Regions from separate parts of the Ensifer sp. 2TAB8 genome, predicted to be linked through region 2. Evidence: predicted binding sites of a transcription regulator. Region 2 holds the regulator's gene; the other holds the start of a gene.
The links. The regulator LexA, encoded in region 2, represses DNA repair genes until DNA is damaged. The targets are predictions, from matches to a motif close to TGTTCNNNNTGTGTTCNG.
Positions count from the first base shown of each region.

Region 1: recA (recombinase RecA) is a predicted target of LexA. The motif match lies at 7,901-7,918, and genes of this name have one in related genera.

Region 1 covers NZ_JBFRGB010000007.1:60,731-71,694, reverse strand. Annotated here, with positions in the region: gene AB4Z53_RS14055 (demethoxyubiquinone hydroxylase family protein) at 1-252, shown strand, start outside; gene AB4Z53_RS14050 (nitrilase-related carbon-nitrogen hydrolase) at 286-1,281, opposite strand; gene AB4Z53_RS14045 (AraC family transcriptional regulator) at 1,489-2,340, opposite strand; gene AB4Z53_RS14040 (GNAT family N-acetyltransferase) at 2,512-3,105, shown strand; gene AB4Z53_RS14035 (HIT family protein) at 3,177-3,656, shown strand; gene alaS (alanine--tRNA ligase) at 3,859-6,522, opposite strand; gene recA (recombinase RecA) at 6,754-7,842, opposite strand; gene AB4Z53_RS14020 (carbohydrate kinase family protein) at 8,164-9,111, shown strand; gene AB4Z53_RS14015 (pseudouridine-5'-phosphate glycosidase) at 9,143-10,072, shown strand; gene cckA (cell cycle histidine kinase CckA) at 10,478-10,964, opposite strand, start outside.
Region 2 covers NZ_JBFRGB010000007.1:233,899-244,862, reverse strand. Annotated here, with positions in the region: gene AB4Z53_RS14925 (SDR family NAD(P)-dependent oxidoreductase) at 141-980, shown strand; gene AB4Z53_RS14920 (SMR family transporter) at 968-1,294, opposite strand; gene AB4Z53_RS14915 (SMR family transporter) at 1,281-1,652, opposite strand; gene AB4Z53_RS14910 (class I SAM-dependent methyltransferase) at 1,733-2,986, opposite strand; gene AB4Z53_RS14905 (cryptochrome/photolyase family protein) at 3,080-4,528, opposite strand; tRNA gene AB4Z53_RS14900 (tRNA-Asn) at 4,624-4,698, opposite strand; gene AB4Z53_RS14895 (hypothetical protein) at 4,857-5,150, shown strand; gene AB4Z53_RS14890 (thermonuclease family protein) at 5,334-6,056, shown strand; gene AB4Z53_RS14885 (methyltransferase family protein) at 6,285-6,974, opposite strand; gene AB4Z53_RS14880 (hypothetical protein) at 7,071-7,427, shown strand; tRNA gene AB4Z53_RS14875 (tRNA-Cys) at 7,671-7,744, opposite strand; gene AB4Z53_RS14870 (hypothetical protein) at 8,128-8,460, shown strand; gene lexA (transcriptional repressor LexA) at 8,545-9,270, opposite strand; gene AB4Z53_RS14860 (hypothetical protein) at 9,496-9,747, opposite strand; gene AB4Z53_RS14855 (hypothetical protein) at 10,116-10,748, shown strand; gene AB4Z53_RS14850 (hypothetical protein) at 10,874-10,964, shown strand, end outside.

The DNA of each region.
Region 1 (10,964 bases), 170 kb from region 2:
GATGATCAGCTACATTTTCTTGCGGGCAAGGATTCCGACCTTCACGCTCTCATCCTGTCGATCCGCGAGGAAGAGTTGGCTCATCTCGATCACGCCGAGGCGCAGCTTTCGAGCGAAGACCGGCTCGCTGACGCCCTGCGCGCCGTCATCTCCCTTGCCACCACCGTCCTGATCTGGCTTTCGACCTGGGGCGATTCCACGCGCATGGCGGCAGCCCTGCGGAAGGCCTCGCCGCAGGCTGCTTCACACTAGGCTCGGTCGCTTCGGCTGAGGTGCTGTCTACGCCTAGAACATATCGCGCCTTTTGCTTCGCGGGTCGTCGCTGACGATATGCGGATCGTAGATCCCGCCTCGCGCCTGTCGACGCCAGGGTCGGGCGGGATCGCCGGGATCGTTGCCGATATCGGCCACGACAATTGAAGGGCCATCTCCGGTGCATCGCGCCGCCCACTGGCCGTCGGGAGCAATGATACCCGAGGCAGCGGCGAGGCCCGGCTGTGCGAGAACGGCAAAACTTGCCCAGTAGCAATTGCTGGACGCATGCCCCTGCACCTCAGCTGCGAAAGCAAGATCGTTCGGTTGCGCGCCGCCAGTGGTCGAGAACAGGACGCAATCGACATTCAGGCGCTCGTACTCGAGGAAGAGCTCGGGAAAGTGGCACTCGATACCAAGCGTGCAGCCGAAGCGGACACCGTCAACGTCGAATGTCAGCGGGATCGATCCGGGCGTGTACATGAACGAGATCTTGGTGTTCGACAGCATGCGTTCGTCGTAGCGCGTCGCGACCTCTCCCTTGTCCGAAATCACATACAGGCTGTTATGCGGGCGGTGCGGTTCGGTGAGCGGGTGTACAGATCCGAGCACCGTCCATAGGCCGAGGTCCCGTGCCAATGATCGGGTGGCATCAAGCTCCGCGCGCAGAACCGCCCAATCGAACCGGCGCCAATCGGATGGGCCGATGTCGCGGGGACCGATAGCGGACATGATACGCTTGTTCGGAAAGCACGTCGCTCCCTCCGGGAAATGCACCACACGCGCTCCTGCCCGATGTGCCGCCCGCATCAGGTGCCGGATCTCTTCGCCGGCAAGGCGAAGCGCTGCGGCGTCTCGCGGATCATCGAAATAGCCGGATTGAACCACGGCCAGGCGCAACGCCTTTGATTGCGGCGGTGTGTCTTCCACCGAAGCATCGCGAAGATGCATGAGTGCTGTGGTGTAGGATTCACCGGTCTTGGCGGCACGGGCACGCACGCGGCGTTTGAAATTCCGGCTTTCAGTCATGACGGGCCTTTCGCGTCTCGGGCAAGTTCCCCAGCAACCGGACCCGAAACGGTGGGGCCAGGTTTGCGACCCGAGACAGAAGTCCCTTTGCCTCCGTGAAAGGATCGTGCTGGGGACGATCTTTGGAGGTTCGGCGCAGGCCACGCCGAACCAAAACTGCCGCCCGGCCGCTGATTCGTCAATTGCGACGCGGCGAACCCATACCCGTCATTTCAACGGCAGGTAGATCTCGCTCAAGAGTTCGGTCGGCGCGACCTCGCGGGGATTGTTGAGGTACTTCTCGAACATCAGGCTGTCGCGGATCTCACGGCCGGACTGCGGCAGCCAGGTGCCGTAGAGCCATTGGTAGGCCTTCGGCATATCCGCATAGGGGCCCTTGTGGCGCAGCACGGCGTAGCGGCCGCCGTCGAGGTGCTGAGCTGTCAACGGAGCGTCCGTTGGCATCTGTTCGCGTGCGCTGACGCAGGCGAAGGAACGCAGCTTGTCGGTCGGCACCAGTTCGGGATCGTCGAGATAGATGCCAATCATCTCCATCTCCGGTCGGAACAGCTGTCGTGAGAACAGGGTGCCGTAGAGCGTTTCGAATGCGCGTCCGATCTCCATATAGGAGCCGCTATGGGCGACGCCGACGAGATCGAAGACGTCGACGTCCTTGAGGGTGACTTCATACATGTCAGGGATTCCTTCCGTTGACGCGGTTTCAAAGGCGACATGGCTTCCCTCTCTCCGATAGCGCCCCGGCGGCAGCCCGTAGGCTCCCTTGAAGGTGCGATTGAAGGATTGCAGATTGGGATAGCCAGAGCGCTGCGCGATCGCTTCGACAGGAAGATCGGATTGGGCGAGATCGGCAGCGGCCCGCTGCAGCCGCAGCCGCTTCACCGTTCCGGCCAGCGTCTCGCCATGGACAGCACGGTAAATACGGTGCCAATGGTGCGGCGACATACAGGCAATCTCGGAGAGACGATCGAGGTCGAGATCGCCGTCAAGATGGCCGTAGATGTAGTCGCTGACCCTGTGCAGACGCCGTTCATAGGTTGCCCACGTCACCCGCTCTTCCATGTCTACCCTTTCACGCTTTGCTCACGGATCGGTAGACCATAGATCAATTTGACAAATCCTGCGGAGTTGTCTGGCGCGCAGCCGGCGGTTCTCGTGGTAGCCTGCATTCCGACTGACACATAGGTGCCAGTACTGTTGGCCACACCGCCGATTGAAATCTTGAGAGGTGGAATGCCTGATACGTTCGATATCCACCCATTGACGGCCGATCGCTGGGCCGATCTCGAAGACCTTTTCGGCCCGGAGCGCGGCGCCAATTCAGGATGCTGGTGCATGTGGCTGCGCATCAAGGGCGCAGACTATAAGGCCACGGACAAGGCTGCCCGGAAAGAGACTTTCTGCGCAATTGTAGTGGCCGGACCGCCACCCGGACTGCTCGCTTATAGCGACGGAAAAGCGATCGGTTGGTGTGCTGTCGGCCCACGGTCGGATTCCGCGCGTTTTCATGACGCGAAAGCGTCGCGGCCTCTACAAAAAGCGAATGAACCTGATCTTTCGAGAGTTTACCCCACCTGCTTTTTTATGCGCACAGGCTACCGCCGTCAGGGTCTCATGCGGCAGCTTGCCGGCGCCGCCCTTGAATTTGCGAAAGCGAACCACGCGGTGGCCGTCGATGCTTGTCCCATCGACTCCGAGAAGCCTTTGATGTGGGGAGAAGGTTTCGTCGGTATTGCCTCGGTCTTCACCGCCCTTGGATTTTCAGAGATCGCGCGCCGATCCCCACGGCGACCGTTGATGCGACTTAACCTATTCGATCAAGAATGAAATTGATAAATAGGTTTCGTCGTCGCGGATAGCTCTGTAGTTTTTGCGGCAGCTATAACGGAGGCAGAAGCTTGCAAATCCCTCAGCAGTTTCATGTTGCCGAGACAAACGGATGGCTTGTTAATCACCGGATGAACTCGGCTCTGCCCGGCTATCTTATGGTCGGCTCTAAGGGCTACGCCAACGATCTTTCCGATCTAACCGAAATTGCTTTAACCGAGCTTGGTCCGTTGCTGTCGCTGGCTCAAAGAGCGCTAAAAAGAGAACTGAACGCCCAGCGAGTATATATCAGCAGGTATGGGCACACTCCCGGTTATCCAATCCACTTCCATATCATTCCAATATACGACTGGGTGGAAGAGCTGTTCTGGTGCGACGATCGGTATCGTGCGCTGGAAAGCTTTGCGGAAGGACCGGGCGAAACAGCAACGGATGGCGCAGAGCTCACTCTGTTCGTTTGGCGCGAGTTTTGTGAACGCGCCAAACCACCGCCGATCAAAGGCCCCTCAGTGAGGCAGGTCATCGCATTGTTGCGAAAGGCAATGTCGTAGAAATCTACCTTCGCGACAAAACTGCCAAACTGAACCGAACCTTCCTGCAGATTCCCGTGGCAACGCTTAATGCTGGAGTGCCACAGCGGATAGCGCGCCTCATTTCAGTTGCTGCATGCTTCCCTAAATAGTTTCCGACTTAAGGAAACATGCAGTACTTCAAAATGCGGCAGTGGCTCTTTCTATAACTCTTTCCTACCAATTATCCGGCGAGCGCGACGGCGACCGCTTCGATCGCTTCGGCTGCCTTCTCGCCATCCGGGCCGCCGGCCTGGGCCATGTCCGGGCGTCCGCCGCCGCCCTTGCCGCCGAGTGCGGCGGATGCGACGCGAACGAGGTCGACGGCGCTGAGCTTCGAAGTCAGGTCATCGGTGACGGCGACGACCGCACTGGCTTTGCCGTCGCCGGAGACGCCGACAAAGGCGACGACGCCGGAGCCGAGGCTCTTTTTGCCGTCATCGGCGAGGCTCTTCAGATCCTTGGGCTCGACGCCCGAAACGACCTTGCCGAGGAAACGGACGCCGGCGATTTCGCGGGCGGCATCGGCGGAACCTGCCTCGCCGCCACCGCCGAGCGCCAGCTTCTTCTTGGCTTCGGTCAGTTCGCGCTCGAGCTTGCGGCGTTCGTCGAGCAGCGCTTCGACGCGGCCGAGCACGTCGGCCGGCTGAACCTTCAGCGTGCTGGCGAGCGTCTTCACGCGCTCGTCCTGCTCGTTGAGATAGGCGCGCGCCGCTTCGCCGGTCAGGGCTTCGACGCGCCGGACGCCAGCGCCGACGGCACTTTCCGAGACGACGCGGACGAGACCGATGTCACCGGTGGCTGATACGTGGGTGCCGCCGCAGAGTTCGACGGAATAAGGACGGTTGGCCTTCGAGCCGTGAACGCCACGACCCATCGAGACAACGCGCACTTCGTCGCCGTATTTTTCGCCAAAGAGCGCCATTGCGCCTTCGGCGATCGCGTCATCGACGCTCATCAGGCGCGTGGTCACCGGCGTGTTCTGCACGATGATTTCATTGGCCATTTCTTCGACGATCTTCAGCTCTTCCGCCGTCATCGGCTTCGGATGCGACACGTCGAAGCGCAGGCGCTCCGGCGCCACCAGCGAGCCCTTCTGGGCCACATGGGTGCCGAGTACTTCGCGAAGCGCCTCGTGCAAGAGGTGGGTTGCCGAGTGGTTGGCGCGAAGGCGCGAGCGGCGCGCGTGATCGACATCAAGCTGGGCAGCGTCCCCCGTCTTGACCGTGCCTTCGGCAACAGTCGCGAAGTGGACGAAGAGCCCCTCGCCGCGCTTCTGCGTATCCGTCACGGTGAGCTTGCCGCCTTCGGTGGTGATCGTGCCGGTATCGCCCATCTGGCCGCCCGATTCGCCGTAGAACGGCGTCTGGTTGAGCACCACCTGGACGGTGTCGCCCTTGGCAGCTGAAGCAACGACGGCGCCATCGCGCACGATCGCCTGGATCACGCCTTCGGCGGTCTCGGTGTCATAGCCGAGGAAATCGGTGGCACCGTGCTTCTCCTTGAGCTCGAACCAGATCGTTTCGGTTGCCGCCTCGCCGGAGCCGGCCCAATTGGCACGGGCCTCCGCCTTCTGGCGCGCCATGGCGGCCGAGAAGGCATCGGTGTCGACGGTGATGCCCTTGGCGCGCAGCGCGTCCTGGGTCAGGTCGAGCGGGAAGCCATAGGTATCGTAAAGCTTGAACGCGGTCTCGCCGTTGAACTGGTCGCCTTCGGAAAGATCGGCAGAAGCGTCGGAGAGCAGGTTGAGGCCGCGCTCCAGCGTCTTGCGGAAGCGGGTTTCTTCGAGCTTCAGCGTTTCGGAGATCAGCGCCTCGGCGCGCACCAGCTCCGGATAGGCGCGGCCCATCTGGCCGACGAGAGCCGGCAGCAGCTTCCACATCAACGGGTCCTGCGCGCCAAGCAACTGGGCGTGGCGCATGGCGCGGCGCATGATGCGGCGCAGAACGTAGCCGCGGCCTTCGTTCGACGGCAGAACGCCGTCTGCAATCAGGAAAGCGGAGGAGCGCAGATGGTCGGCGATGACGCGGTGGCTCGCGCGACGGTCGCCTTCGGCCTTGACGCCAGTTGCCTCTTCGGACGCGGCGATCAGGGCGCGGAAGAGATCGATGTCGTAGTTGTCGTGTTCGCCCTGCAGCACGGCTGCCAGACGCTCGAGGCCCATGCCGGTGTCGATCGACGGACGCGGCAGGTTGACCCGCTCTTCCTTGGTGACCTGCTCGTACTGCATGAAGACGAGGTTCCAGATCTCGATGAAGCGATCACCATCCTCGTCGGCCGAACCGGGTGGTCCGCCCCAGATCTTGTCGCCATGGTCGTAGAAGATTTCCGAGCACGGGCCGCACGGTCCGGTATCGCCCATGGCCCAGAAGTTGTCGCTGGTCGGAATGCGGATAATGCGGTCATCGGAGAAGCCGGCGATCTTCTTCCAGAGGTCGAAGGCTTCGTCATCGGTGTGGTAGACCGTGACCAGCAGGCGCTTGGCGTCGAGGCCGTATTCCTTGGTGATCAGGTTCCAGGCAAGCTCGATAGCGTTCGCCTTGAAGTAGTCGCCGAAGGAGAAGTTGCCGAGCATCTCGAAGAAGGTGTGGTGACGCGCGGTGTAGCCGACATTGTCGAGGTCGTTGTGCTTGCCGCCGGCACGCACGCATTTCTGCGCCGTGACGGCCGTCGAATAGGGACGCTGCTCCAGGCCGGTGAAGACGTTCTTGAACTGCACCATACCGGCATTGGTAAACATCAATGTCGGGTCGTTGCGCGGCACCAACGGGCTCGACGACACGACCTCGTGACCGTTTCTGCGGAAATAGTCGAGAAAGGTCGACCGGATTTCATTCACGCCGCTCATCTTGCGTCCTATTCTTAAGCATCAAATCCGGCCGGCAGCGGCCATCGCCGCGCCATCAACCGTTGTCCTTGAACCCCGCAGCCACCCATGATGGCCGCGCCCTCCAACGCCCTCGGTCGCCGGAACCAAAGGCTTTTATCGTTCACGTATCATACTGTCCAGACGGCAGCAAAAAACCGGTCGCCAATGGGACGACCGGTTTCGTTGGTAGCTTCTGCGGACCTCGGCCGCTTATGCTTCGGGGGCGTCGTCGCCGTCGTCAGCTTCCGGACCGCCATTCTCGAGGAACCGGTCGGCGATCAGGCCAGCGTTCTGGCGCAGCGCCGTCTCGATCTCGCGTGCGAGATCCGGGTTGTCGCGCAGGAACGTCTTGGCGTTCTCGCGGCCCTGCCCCAGGCGCTGGCTATTGTAGGAGAACCAGGCGCCGGACTTCTCGACGATGCCGGCCTTGACGCCGAGGTCGACGAGTTCGCCGGTCTTCGATACGCCTTCGCCATACATGATGTCGAATTCAACCTGCTTGAAGGGCGGTGCCATCTTGTTCTTGACGACCTTGACGCGGGTCTGGTTGCCGACGACCTCTTCGCGCTCCTTGACCGAGCCGATGCGGCGGATGTCGAGACGCACGGATGCGTAGAACTTCAGCGCATTGCCGCCGGTGGTGGTTTCCGGCGAACCGAACATGACGCCGATCTTCATGCGGATCTGGTTGATGAAGATGACCATGCAATTCGACTTGGAGATCGATGCGGTCAGCTTGCGCAGCGCCTGGCTCATCAGACGGGCCTGCATGCCCGGCAAGCTGTCGCCCATTTCGCCTTCGATTTCAGCGCGCGGCACGAGCGCTGCAACGGAGTCGACGACGAGAACGTCGATCGCGCCGGAGCGTACCAGCGTGTCGGTGATCTCAAGCGCCTGCTCGCCGGTATCGGGCTGCGAGATCAGGAGGTTTTCAAGATCGACGCCGAGCTTGCGGGCATAGACCGGATCGAGCGCGTGTTCGGCGTCGACGAAGGCGCAGATGCCGCCCTTCTTCTGTGCTTCGGCGACGGTCTGCAGCGCCAGCGTCGTCTTACCCGAGCTTTCCGGGCCGTAAATTTCAACGATACGGCCCTTCGGCAGGCCGCCAATGCCGAGCGCGATGTCGAGGCTGAGAGAGCCGGTCGAAACCGTCTCGATCTCAATGATGCTGTCCTTCCCACCGAGCTTCATGATCGATCCCTTACCGAACGAACGTTCGATCTGGGAAAGTGCCGCTTCAAGTGCCTTGCTTTTATCCACCGATTTGTCCTCTACGAGCCGCAAAGAGTTTTGTGCCATTTGGTCCACCTTTAGGTTATTGAAGCTACCGAGGCAATGAAGCCGCCGCAGGAGTTTTTGTACATGTTTTGTTCCGTATTTGCAAGAGCAGGACAATACATTGAAAAACAACCGATATTTTGGTTTCGTTCCGTTCATGTTCATGGATTGAAACCAAGGGTTCTCGAAGACGAGGGATACCCCTTYGAACCTGCCCGGCAAGGCTTTGCCGATTCGCCGCCGACGAAGACGTCAGGCGCATCAGGTACTTGGAATTCGGCCATCGGCCATTGCAGATAGCCAACAGATATTTCGGCCGAACGGCCAAGCAGAGGAACATTCATGACGGAAGCTGAAATCGCCGTTTTCGGCGGTGCGCACATCGACAGGCGCGGCCGCATATCGGGAACGACGGCACCGGGGTCCAGCAATCCCGGCACCTGGTTCGAAGAGGCCGGCGGTGGTGGCTTCAATGCGGCCCGCAACCTTTCGCGCCTCGGTCACAGCGTGCGCATGATCAGCACGCGTGGCGGCGATGCGGCTGGCGAGATGGTGACGGCAGCGGCGGCCGCCGCCGGCGTCATCGACAGTCCCCTCACCTTTCTCGACCGTCAGACGCCGAGCTACACGGCGATCCTCGAGAACGACGGCAATCTGGTCATCGCGCTCGCTGACATGGAGCTCTACCGGCTGTTCTCTCCCCGGCAGCTGCAGCGGCGGGCTCTGCGCGAAGTCGTCGCCACGAGCAAACTCGTGCTGACGGATGCCAACCTGCCGGAAGAAACGATTGCCGCGCTGGTGCAATCGGCTGCCGATACCGGGCGCCTTGTCGCCGGCATTGCGGTTTCGCCCGCCAAGGTCATCCGCTATCGTTCGTGCCTTTCATATCTGTCGTTCCTGTTCATGAACGAATCCGAGGCGCGAGCGCTGACCGGCAAGGACGCAGCCGAGGCGGAAGAATGGCCGTCGCTGCTGCGAAGCGCAGGCCTAAAGGGTGGCGTGGTGACACGCGGTGGTCGTGCGGTTGTCGCCTTCGATGGTGAGCGCGTCTGCGTCGCCGTTCCGCCGGCCCTGCCGGCACTTGCCGACGTCACCGGCGCCGGCGACGCACTCGCTTCCGGATTCCTTTCCGCCCGGCTCGCGGGTCGCGGCATCGACGAATGCCTGCGGCACGGCATCGCAGCCGCCGGAATCACATTGCGCTCTCCCTTGGCCGCATCCGAAGAGATGTCCGCGACCAATCTCGAACAGGCGCTGGCCCTTGTGCCCGCTCCCCAAATGCTGTCATGACAATTGCCAGCAGAACTCCCAAGGAAAGACCATGACCAAACCCGCTTCTCCCTCCCTGCCGATGGAATATTCGAACGAGGTCGCAGCCGCCAAGGCGCGTGGCGCGCCGATCGTGGCGCTGGAATCGACCATCATCACCCATGGCATGCCCTATCCGGGCAACCTGAACATGGCCCGCAGCGTCGAAGCGATCATCCGCGAACAGGGTGCCGTGCCGGCAACGATCGCCGTCATCCATGGCGTGCTGCATATCGGCCTTGAAGACGCCAAGCTGGAAGAGCTGGCAAAGACGGAAGGTGCGATGAAGGTCTCGCGCGCCGACCTCGCCTTCGCGATTGCCGAACGCCGCACCGGCGCGACCACCGTTGCCGCGACAATGATTGCCGCCGCCCGCGCCGGCATCCGGGTCTTCGCGACCGGCGGTATCGGTGGCGTGCATCGCGGCGCCGAACTCAGCTTCGACATTTCGGCCGACCTCGACGAACTTGCCCGTACGGGTGTCATCGTCGTTTGCGCCGGCGCCAAGGCAATCCTCGACATTCCGAAGACGCTCGAAGTGCTCGAAACCCGCGGCGTACCCGTCGTCACCTATGACAGCGAAGTCTTCCCGGCCTTCTGGTCGCGCGACAGTGGCCTCAAGAGCCCGCTGATGCTGAACAGCCCGGCAGCGATCGCCAACTTCCAGAACATGCGCGAACTGCTCGGCGTCGACGGCGGCATGCTGGTCGCCAATCCGGTTCCGGAAGAAAGCGAAATCCCGCGTGAGGAGATGGAAATCTACATCGCCCGCGCACTCGACAATGCCGAGAGCGACGAGATCACCGGCAAGGCCGTTACGCCTTACCTGCTCGACAACCTCTTCCACATGACCGAGGGCCGCAGCCTCGAGACCAACATCGCGCTGGTCGAGAACAATGCCCGCCTCGCCGGCGAAATCGCGGTCGCGTTGAACGCGCAGTAAATCACTCCGCAAGACCACGGAAAAACGGAAAGGCCCGGGACGCAAGTGCCGGGCTTTTGCATTTGCGAAGGTTGAGTATGCGCTGGAAGTTTGATCTAGCACCGAACGCTGCCTGCATTGCCTGCCGCTCGGTCGTCGCTGGTCGTCCCATTCTCGTCGTCACACACTATGCTGACGATCATTCGTGCGTTCCTGGACGGGGAACCAACGTCGCGATGTCTGATGTCGTGGATATCCACCCCGACATTGACGAGATCGCGATCTTCCTCTGGGCAGGTCGGCAACGCGCACCGCGTATTGGCGAGCCCTGGTCAAGGCACAAGCACGATTAGTTCTGAACGCCTGTTTGGCAGCACCTGAGCCTCGATCTGGGCCGCTTCCGGCCCTTGGATCAATGGCGTCGATTTAGGAATCGAGCATCTCGCGCACGGAGACGGCCAGTTGCTTCAGCGAGAATGGCTTCGGCAGGAAGCCGAACTTCGCGTCGGCCGGCAGGTTGCGGGCAAAGGCATCCTCCGCATAGCCCGAAACGAAAATGAACTTCAGGTCCGGGTATTTCTTGCGAAGCTCTGTCAGAAGCGTCGGTCCGTCCATCTCCGGCATGACCACGTCCGAAACGACGATATCGACCGCGCCGTCGAGCTCGTCCATGATGTCCAGCGCCTCGACGCCGGATCCCGCCTCGTAGACGGTGTAGCCGCGCGTTTCGAGCATGCGCTTGCCGCCACGGCGCACCGCCTCCTCGTCTTCCACGAGCAGGACGACAGCCGAATCCCCGGTGAGATCGGCCGGCTCTTCGGCCTTCGCCACCGGTGCTGCAACCGCCTGTGCCACCGGCGCAGGTGCGGTCTCTGCCGCGGCAGACGCAGTCTGCGAAGGCTCTTCGACCGCT
Region 2 (10,964 bases):
TCTGTCCCGAACAAAAATCGTCTCCAAGGCATGTGGGGCTCAGCGGCAAGGAAGCGTTGCCGCGATGAAGGGCCGGGCAAGTCTTTTTCGCCCACAAGGAGATGCGTGCGTGTTTCCCGGCGCGTGCCGAGGAGTGAGTGATGAGTATTCAGTCTGCGAAATCCGAACATAAACTGGCTTGGGTTACCGGCGCGAGCGTCGGCGTTGGCCGGGCTTTGGCGCTCAAGTTGGTGCGCGAGGGTTATTCGGTGGTCGTCACCGCCAGAAGCCACGAAAAGCTGGTGGACCTGCAGCACGAGGCAGCAGGCGAGGGAAGGATCACGGTTCTCGACGGCGACGTCACCGACCCCAAGGACATGGAGCGCGTGTTGGCGGCGATCGAGTACGACCATGGCCACCTGTCGCTGGTGATCCTCAATGCCGGAGTGGCCGTTCCCGTGCGCGGCGATGATCTTCATCGCGAAGCCTTCGAGAAGAGTTTCGCAGTCAATCTCAATGGGGTGGTCAACTGCCTTCTGCCGGCCGTTGCCCATATGAAGGCGCAGGGCTTCGGCCACATTGCCATCGTGTCGTCCGTCGCCGGTTACGGCGGGCTGCCCACCAGCGCCGCCTACGGCGCTTCAAAGGCTGCGCTGATCAACATGGCCGAGAGCCTGAAGTTCGATCTCGATCGGATCGGTATCCGCCTGCAGATCATCTGCCCCGGTTTCATCGATACGCCCGGCACGGCGCGGATACGCTTTCCACGTCCGGCTCTCGTCAGTTCCGAGCAGGCCGCGGATCGCATCATTGCGGGTTTGAAGTCGCGGCGCTTTGAAATCAGCTTCCCGCGGCATTTCACCTACGCGGTAAAGCTCCTGCGTCTGCTGCCCTATAGTCTCTATTTCGCGCTTGTCCGGCGGCTGACGGGTGTCGTGGCCGAGGCAAGGGAAGCGAAAAAGCATGCGGGCTCCGGCGAGCGCCGGCGTCAGGCGGTGTGAAGCACAAGCACGGCGCCGAAGATCAGGGCAAGCCCGACCCAGCCGATCGGTTTCAGCTTCTGCCCGAAGAGCAGCCGTCCGCAGATGGCCGTTCCGAAGATGCCGGTCGCGCCAAGCACAGCATAGGCGATCGCGAGTTCCATGCCCTTGATTGCCTCGGCGAGGAGCGCGAAGGCGGCAAGCACCAGCAGAATGGAAAGCGCGCCCCAGCCGCGGCGGGCAAAGCCTTCGGATTTCGTCGAGGCCAGGTTGGCGGCGACATCGAGAATGCCTGCCATCACGGCGAGCGCAAAATAGATGTTAGGCGCGCTCATTGGCTGCTCCTTCCGCCGCGGCTTCTTCCTCGTCGTGGCGCTCTCCCGCATTGACGAGCAGGATGCCGACGATCGCCATCGAAAGCCCGAGAATCTCGCGTCCGGTCAGCACGTGACCGAAGACGAAGACAGAAACGAGCGTGATGATCGCGACGCCCGAACCCTCCCAAATGGCGTAGGCGACGCCGACGGAGATCGTCTTCACGGCCTTGGCGAGGAAGACGTAGGAAAGCGCGATCGAGACATACATGACGATGTGGCCGAGATAAGAGCCGCTCGAGGACGCGGCCTTCATCACCGTCAGGCCCACCACTTCGGTCGCGATGGCGAGCGCGAGGAAAAACCATGCAAGGCGCATGCGGAACCTTCAATTGAGAATTGGATAGACCGCCTCTTAAGCGCTACGCGCGGCGCGGTAAAGACGCGCCGGATGCGTTCTTATTCGAACACGATCTGCCGGACGTCGATGTTTCGGGCCCGGAACCCGGCTTCACAGTAGTAGAAATAGAATTCCCACAGCCGCTTGAAGCGAAGGTCGAAGCCGAGCGGCTCGATCTTGTTCCAGACCGACCAGAAGCGCTGGCGCCATTCGCCAAGTGTGCGGGCGTAGTCTATGCCGAAGCCGAAATCGTTGCTCATGCGCAGGCCGACATGGCGACCGAGATCGATGAGATGTTCGCGCGTCGGCAGCATTCCGCCGGGGAAGACGTATTTCTGGATGAAGTCCGGGTTGGCGCGGTATTCCTCATAGGCTTCCGGCTTGATGGTGATGATCTGCAGTCCGGCCTTGCCGCCCGGCTTCAGGCATCGCTTGAGCTGCGAGAAATAGGTCGGCCAGAATTTTTCGCCGACGGCCTCGAACATCTCGATCGAGACGATGCGGTCATAGGTGCCTTTCTCCTCGCGATAATCCTGGAATTTGAGTTCGACGCGGTCGGCAAGACCTGCCCGGTGGATGCGTTCGCGGGCGAAGGCCAGTTGCTCGCGGCTGATCGTCAATCCCGTCACCTTGCAGCCGATTTCGCCCGCGGCAAATTCTGCAAAGCCTCCCCAGCCGCAGCCGATCTCCAGCACGTGGTCTTCGGCGCGAAGGTTGGTCGCTTCTGCCAGCGCGCGATATTTGGCCGCCTGCGCGGAGCGGAGATCGTTGGCGCCGGTTGCGTAGAGCGCCGATGAATAGGTCATGCTCGGGTCGAGCCATTCGCGGTAGAAGGCATTGCCGAGGTCATAGTGAGCGGAGATGTTGCGACGCGCGCCGGACTTCGTGTTGGCATTGCGCCAATGCAGGAACTTTTCGATCAGCTGAAGCAGGCCGCGCGCCCGGTTCGGGAAATGCTTGCCGATCTCGGCATTGATGAGGAAGAGTTCGAGAAAGGCGCCCACATCGGGACTGTCCCAGTCGCCGTCGATATAGCTCTCGGCAGCGCCGATGGTGCCGCCTGTCACGGCGCGTTGCGGCAGGTTCCAGTTGTTCAGCGTGAGGATCGCGCTCGGGCCTGCTCTCTTGCCCCTGATCACAAGTTTGCGGCCATCCGGAGCCGTGAGCATCAAGACCCCGGCCTGAAGATGCACGAGCGCGCCGAGCACCATCCGTGCCTTCAATGGGAAGTCCCTGAGGACCATCGAGAGATTCTCGGCAGAAAGCTCCTGTGCGCCGTTGAACGCGGCGAGACTTGCTTCCAGCTCACGCATACACCACCCCCTCAGCTGTTGCATCCGTAGGGTGAGCGTAGCGGCATTCGCCTGAGACGCCAACCGTGGAATTCTACCGGGGGCCTGTATTCGCTACGGTTCTCTCGGCGCGCTTGTGATCTCGCGGAACGCCGCGAGCGCGCGGTCCCGGGCCATGGCATGGTCGACAATCGGCTTTGGATAGGTCGCGCCGAGTTCGATGCCGGCATCTGCGAGGAGTGCGGCCGGAGCAGCAAAGGGGCGATGGATGTAGCGCGGCTCCAGACGTTCGAGTTCCGGCACGAAGCGCTTTACATAGGCGCCGTCCGGGTCGAATTTTTCGCCCTGGAGAACCGGATTGAAAATTCGGAAGAACGGTGCCGCATCGGCGCCTGATCCCGCGACCCATTGCCAGCTTGCTGCATTATTTGCCGGATCCGCATCCACCAGCGTGTTGCGAAACCAGGCTTCTCCCCTTCGCCAGTCGATCAGGAGATCCTTGATGAGGAAGGACGCGGCGATCATCCGCACGCGGTTGTGCATATAGCCATGCCGCCAGAGCTGGCGCATGCCGGCATCGACGATCGGAAATCCGGTCAGGCCCTTGGACCACAGGTAAAAGTCGCCTTCGTGGTCAAGCCAGTGGAAATGATCGAATCGGCGATCGAGGTTGCGCCGGGGGAGTTCGGGATAGTGAAACAGCAGATGGTAGGAGAACTCGCGCCAGGCGACCTCCTTTCGGAAGGTGGCGACACCTTCACCGCCTTCGGTCTGTAACCCTTGTGTCGCGTGCCAAATCTGCGCCGGCGATATCTCCCCGAGGGCAAGGTGGGGAGAGAGCAGGGACGTGCCGTCAGCGTCAGGAAGGTCCCGGCGAACTTTGTAATCTTTGAGCTTTTCGTCGATAAATTCGTCGAGGCGAGCGGCCGCGCCTTTTTCTCCCGGCGTCCATATTTCGCTGAACGTGGCCGCCCAGTTCGGTTTTGTTGGCAGAAGCGACCATTGGCCAAGCGGTTCGGACGACGGCCAGGTTTCCGGTGACACGATTTGTTGCGGTTCGTCGATTGGCGGAGCCGGTTCAAACTTTGAATCGAGGGCGCGCCAGAAGGGCGTGAACACGCGATAGGGGCCGCCGGTCGTCGTCAGCAGGCGCATAGGTTCATGCAGCAACTGTCCGGCAAAACTCTCGGTGGCGATCCCCTGAGCTGAGAGCGCCTTCTTCAAGGTGGTATCGGTGGCGATGCCCGAGGGATCGTAGCGGCGATTCCAATGAACGCGCTGCGCTCCTGATTTGCGCGCCACGTCGGTGAGCACGTCCAGCGGGTCGCCGGAGCGGAAAATGAGTTGCGAGCCGAATTGGGCGAGGCGAGCCCTCAACGCCTCCAGCGAATGATGCAGCCACCATCGCTGCGCAGCCCCCAGCGGACCGTTGCCGCTTTCGTCCGGCTCCCGGATATAGAGCGGAATGACGGGAGCCTCACCGACCGCGGCCGCAAGGGCGCGATTGTCGGCAAGACGCAGGTCCTTGCGGAACCAGACGATGATGGGCGCCGCCTTTGTCATGAATACCGTCTAGGTTTGGGATTGCTCACCCGGGGAACTTAGGTGCAAAATGAAAAAGAGCCATCTGCATCTCTGCAAATGGCTCTTTTAGAAAGTGGCTCCCCGGGCCGGATTCGAACCGGCGACCTGTCGATTAACAGTCGAATGCTCTACCGCTGAGCTACCAGGGATCATCCGCGCCGCTGTTTGCTGTGCGCTTCAGAAGTGAGGCTGCTAATACGCATGCTTTTCTGATTTGCCAAGCGGTTTTTTCAAAAAAAGTGACAAGTTCGGTTGCGAGGCTGTGGAGAAGTCCCCAATTGTGGGAAAAGACGCCGGATAGGGAATGATGAACAAAAACAGGAAGCAGATGCATTTCGGGATCGATCCGCAGACACGACAGATCGTGCTCGGCAAATGGCGCATCACGCTGCCGGAATCGCCACTGCTGCGTATCCTGTTGGGCTCGCTCCTGGTGTTCTGCGGCTTTCTCGGCTTTCTGCCGGTGCTCGGCTTCTGGATGATACCGCTGGGCCTCATCGTTCTTTCGCACGATCTCCCATCCGTCCGCCGCCGCCGCCGCCGTCTGGCGGTCTGGTGGGCGCGTTGGCGCGGGCGCACAAACTCGTCGAAGGGGTCGTGAGCCAAAATCGTCGCTTCCGTCTCTCGGTGGCCGTCTTCGTCAGCGCCGAACCGCACCGACCTGTCTCGTTCGATTCTTCTGCCGCCTGATTCCGAACCTGCATCTGCCTATTGAGGGGGCGGCCGAAAACTTTTCGGCAACGCATCAAACGCATAATGCGGTCGCGAATCAGGATGAGGACGCATGGCCAAAGCCACTACGAAACGTCGAAGCAGGAATTCCGGCCGGAGCAAGGGCAAGCAAGGCGGTATGGCGCCGTGGTATCTGGCCGCCGCGGCTATCGTCGGCGGCGTAGTCGCCTATGATCATCGCGCCGAACTGAAGCACTGGCCGGTGGTATCGGATGTGGTGGCGTTCACGTCCCGTCATGATTCGAAGCCGAAGCCCGCACGTGTCGCGCAGAAAGCGGACGGGCGTCCCGCGCAGCAAGCGGAGAAGCAAAAGCCAACCCCCGTGACAAGAGTTGCGCTTGCAGCTCCCGTGCCGTCGGTGGACGTCGGCGCGAACGCGCCGACACCCGCGGTGCGGCCGAATGAGGAAGTCAAAACGGCATCGATCCGCACGGATCAGTTTTATTTCTGTGGGATTCGCAACGACAACTGCGTGATCGACGGCGCCACTTTCCTCTACCACGGAGACACGATCCGCGTGGCGGACGTCGATGCACCGCGTATTCGCCAGGCAAGCTGCGACAAGGAACGTTCGCGCGGCTTTTACGCCAAGCAGCGCCTGCGCGAACTGCTGAACGCAGGTGACTTCAGGCTGGAAACGGCGAACAGTCGTCAGGACGCCAAGGCCGGTGAAAAGCTGCGGCTGGTCACTCGCGGCGATCAATCCATCGGACGCGTCCTCGTAAACGAGGGACTGGTGCGGCCGTGGACGGGACACACGACGCCCTGGTGCTGAGGCCGATATTTGCAGAACCGCAATGCCTTCGAAGGAAGACATTGCCGCAGCACGCTTCACCAATGTGGTGATTTTTCGGAGGCCGCAGCTCACGCGGTGGTGGTGTGCTGATGGCCTTCTGACTGGATCCCGCCTGTCTCGCCGATCCGCCGCCTCAACCGGTTATGGCGGCAACGGCTCCGGCGTCGCGTTCATCCGGTATCAGAACGAGCAAATCCCACCTTGGCTTCACTGTGCTGATCGCAGCTTACCCGCGTTCATGAATGGAAGAATGCGCGGGACGTCGAGTGCATAGGCGCCATAACTGGGGAACGCGGTCTGCAATACTCGTTCCTCGTTGATCATTCTGCGAAATTGCAGCAGCCACTGGACACCCCCAAGAAGTACTGACCAGACAGAAAGATTGAGGACGATCAAGCCGATGATGGCGATCTCTTCCGTTAGATGGAGCGGGTGGCGAACAACCGAGTAGGGGCCGCCCGTTATCAAGGTCCGGGCCTCCGGCATGATGCTGAAGGCGCGACCGAGCCAGAAAAGAACGAAGGCTGACGAAACCATCCCGACCACGATCATAGCCGTGCCGGCCATTTGAAGCGCCAAGCCTGTATCGGCGGGCTCGGGTAAGTATGCGATCAGCCCGAGAAGAAATGTTCCTGCCATCGCGGTCAAATAGGGCTCGAAGCCAGTGGCTGCTTTGATCGGGGGCAAGCGCGTAATGGCTACCACGCAGACCATTCCGAGGAATAGGACGGTGGCGGCGGTTGAAGTCAACGCCAAGACGTCAGCCGACTGCCATTCGTCTTTCACCACGATTTGCGCGGCGTGAACGATGCGCCGCAACATCGCGATTGCGAAATACGCGCAGATACCGAACCTGCCGATGATGTCGGCGAAGAGCAACGTTCTACCCTTCAGCATCCAAATACCTCCCCCTCGATCGCCGGTAAGAATGCCACGGTTGCGAGCGGCTTCAAGCGTAACTTTAGAAGTTGCTTAATTCGGAAGGTCGACGCCATGTTGTGGCCGCCGCAGCACGACTATGTTTTGTTGGCCACGATGTCGAAATACGTCGTCGACGGATTTATGCGTTCTTTGAAGGGTTTGGTGTGTGGGAGCTCTTTCCGCGCCACGTCCAAGTTCGACAAGGGGCCGCGCCTCTTTAGGGGCGGCAGACAGCATCGGGAGTACGTGCTGAGCCTCGAAAAGATCGGCGAGATTGTCGTCAGAATCGCGCTCGCCGAGATCGATGTGAGGGACGAGCGCTTCTTGCAGAAGGCGATGAAGTGGCAGCGACCGATCCCGTCGCGACCCTCATGGACGCTCACAGGGCGGCCCGGAGGGCGCTATGACAGCCTTCCGCAGAGACAGTGACCTGCGACGTGTTCGTAGGCGGCGCGAAGGAGAAGCGGGGTTCAAGCACCTGCAGCTGGTGAGCGGGTTTCTGGCTCAGGATTCGCTGTGAACATGTCGCATTTCATGTCGTATGGATCCGCCGTCGCCGCGTGGAAGTGCAGGGAAAGCAAGGGAATCTCGTAGCAACATCGCGTTACGCGGAAGCGGTGTTTTTCCGCTTCGCGACGACTGCAACATATTGATTATATTGGTGAATGTATTTGGAGGCCTCGCCCGGAATTGAACCGGGGTACAAGGATTTGCAGTCCTCTGCGTCACCACTCCGCCACGAGGCCTCACGGCTCGGATAACCGAGCGTTGGCGGGGATTTAGAATGATTGCAGAAAATCCGCAAGAGGCATTTTCGGAAAAAGCACAAAGCGAATTTGCGGTTCGGGCGCTTTCCACAGGCAGAACGTCTGGCAATGTCGATTGCTCCTGCCCAGCGTGCAGCAATGCTTCAAGAGGAGGTCGGAACGATTGCCTTCCTCAGCTTACTCCGGGTTGAGACACCTGGGAGCTTTCGCTCAGGCGTGCCACACGCCCGCACAAGCCACGTCTTCTAAATCCCCTGCGGATCTTATCGCTTCGGTGAAATCGGTAGAGGGGGAACGATGACTCCGCTGACATCAGCCGCATCGATAGCGTCCGTCATCATCAAGCGGAGGCAATGGCTTATATGAAAACGAAACTTGTCCTGACGGCCTTGGCCCTCTTTGCTGCGACCACATTCGAGGCGCGGGCAGAGGACCTGGTTTTCAAGCTGAAGAACAACACAAATGCAGTTCTGACTAACTTCTACACGTCGCCGGTGGGCGTCAACGAGTGGGAAGACGATGTATTCGGCCGGCAGGTTCTGAACCCCGGCGAGAACATGGAGATCACCATCGCTGACGGTCGGGATGTCTGCAAGTACGACATGCGCTTCGAATTCGAAGAGGACTCGGGCCTTGATACGACCGAAGATACGCAGGACCTTTGCGAACTCGGTGAATACACCATCCACGAGTAAGCGGCGCGTTATCGGATAAACAAGAAGAGCCTCGCTACCCCAAGCGGCAGCGAGGCTCTTCAGAGTGCCGATTTTTTCTGGAGGTCAATGGTAGCGGCGGATCAGCCCAACGAGCTTGCCCTGGATCTTCACACGATCAGGCCCGAAGATCCGTGTCTCGTAGGCAGGGTTTGCGGCCTCAAGCGCAATCGATGCGCCCTTGCGTCGGAATCGCTTCAGCGTCGCTTCCTCGTCATCCACGAGCGCCACGATGATATCGCCGGGGTTGGCGGTATTGCCATTTCGGATGATCACGGTGTCGCCGTCGAAGATGCCGGCTTCGATCATCGAGTCGCCCTTGACTTCGAGGGCGTAGTGTTCGCCGTTGCCGATCATGTCGAGCGGAACGGTGATGTCGTGCGTGTTGTTCTGGATCGCCGAGATCGGCACACCGGCAGCGATGCGGCCCATGACCGGCACGGAAACTGATGTGTTTTCGGCCACCGGCGCCGGCTTCGGTGGTGCGGCAGGGGCTGCCGCCGGCGGCTTGCCGAGGCTTCCCTCGATCACGCTCGGCGAGAAGCCGCGACGCGGCTGCTGCTGGCTGGACGCGTAGGCTTCCGGAAGCTTGATGACCTCGAGCGCGCGGGCCCGGTTCGGAAGACGGCGAATGAACCCGCGTTCTTCGAGCGCGGTAATCAGACGGTGGATGCCGGACTTCGACGCCAGGTCGAGCGCATCCTTCATCTCATCGAATGACGGCGGGACGCCCGACTCCTTCATGCGTTCGTGAATGAACAGAAGCAATTCCTGTTGCTTGCGGGTCAGCATGGCACGTCGCTCCAGAAGGCGTGAAACAAATCAAGAACAGACACTATCTGTTCCATATGTGTTCTGCAAGTGCCTAAAATTCCGTGAATTCAGTCAATTGGCGCGACTGCGCGTGCTGATTGGTCACTTTTACGGGAGCAAAGCGGGTTTGGGTGATGATTGTGTGGCCGGCAACGGCCGCATTGGACCGCATCGGGCGAATCGCGAGCGTTCTGATGGCGAGGGTCAGGCCGGCTGCGTGGCGGCGCAGGCGTCTTCGAATTCCTTCACCGTCTCGGCGCTGTTGTCTTCGGGAAGCACCGCGTCCGCCGCATCGGTTGCCACGGGCGTGTCGCCGTCATAGACGAACGACTGGATGTAGAACGCAATGGCGCCCTTCCACACGTTGCGTCCATCAATCTGGTGGCAGGGTACGGCGCTTTCGAAGTCCGTCTGCAGTTCATCGACCGTGGCGGCACTGAGCTTGACGTCAGGCATGTTAGGCGATGCGACTATCGAAGCGAGAAGCAGGGCGGCAAGCACGGTGATCGTCCACTTTGAGGCAAGGGTGGGACTACGGGGCGGTTAACGATGTGAACCGCGCTTTCGTTCCGAAGTCCAGCAAACTTGGCGATCACTCTCATGTGTTCAACAGGTCTTTGAGTTCAGGCTGTGACCGTTTTGCGCCAGAGGTGCGCGGCGGCAAGGCCCTTGATCCTGGTGCGATCGGCCGACCCGCATTCGCATCGGTTGTGCCAGTCAATGTCCTCCCTGTTGGAGTGCGCAAATCCCTGTTGTGATCGCGCCGCATTGTCTCGACAGGTTGCAAAAATACGATAACTTTGCGGGGAAAGTGGGGTGGTTGCATGCATAGATTGTCGTTGGCGGTTCTCGGTCTGTTGGTGGCGGCCGGAGCGGCCTCTGCTGAAGAGGGCCGTTCGAATATCTGGAAGCGGATCAACGCCTGGACGGTCGGTTCCGATCCGTCCTTGGGCGGCTCGTGCTACGCGGCGACGAGCTATGACGCCGGCGCGATTCTTCGTATCGGCTTCTATCCAAAGGGATCGGCGAACCTGGCGTTTCTTTCGATCGGCAATGCCACCTGGAAATCGATCGAGCCGCAAAGAGAGTATGACGTTGCCTTGCAGCTCGACCGCGGCCGCCAGTGGCCGGCCGTTGCGTTCGGCGTGGACCTCACGGGTTCGAAGGCTCTGGTCGTCAATTTTTCCAATACCGACTTCTTCACCGAATTCGTGCGCAAGAATACGCTGGCGCTGGCGTTCGAAGGTCGTGTGGTGGCGAGCCTCAGCCTGCGTGATTCGATGAAGGCCGTCAGCGAGATGTTCAAATGCCAGGAGGCCGTGAACACGCTGATGCCGAGCGGCGGACAGGGGGAGGCCGCCGATCCGTTTGCGGGCGCCGGCAACAATGCGCCGAACAATGACCCGTTTGCGGGCGGCGGGCAGAGCAAGTCGTCGAAGGATCCCTTCGCCATGTAATTCCTTGGCGTGAGCACCGGTCCGCGCGAGAGGTGAATATTCCTAAAATATTGCGTGGGTACGGGTCGCCCACCCTCGACAGTCACGCGGCGACCCATCAAAATGCGAGCAAACGGGGGCTTTGCATGCGTAGATTGCTGTTCGGGTTGATGAGCTGTCTGATGGTGACGGGGCCAGCCGCGGCTGAAGAGTCCGAGATCATCAAGTGGAAGGAGG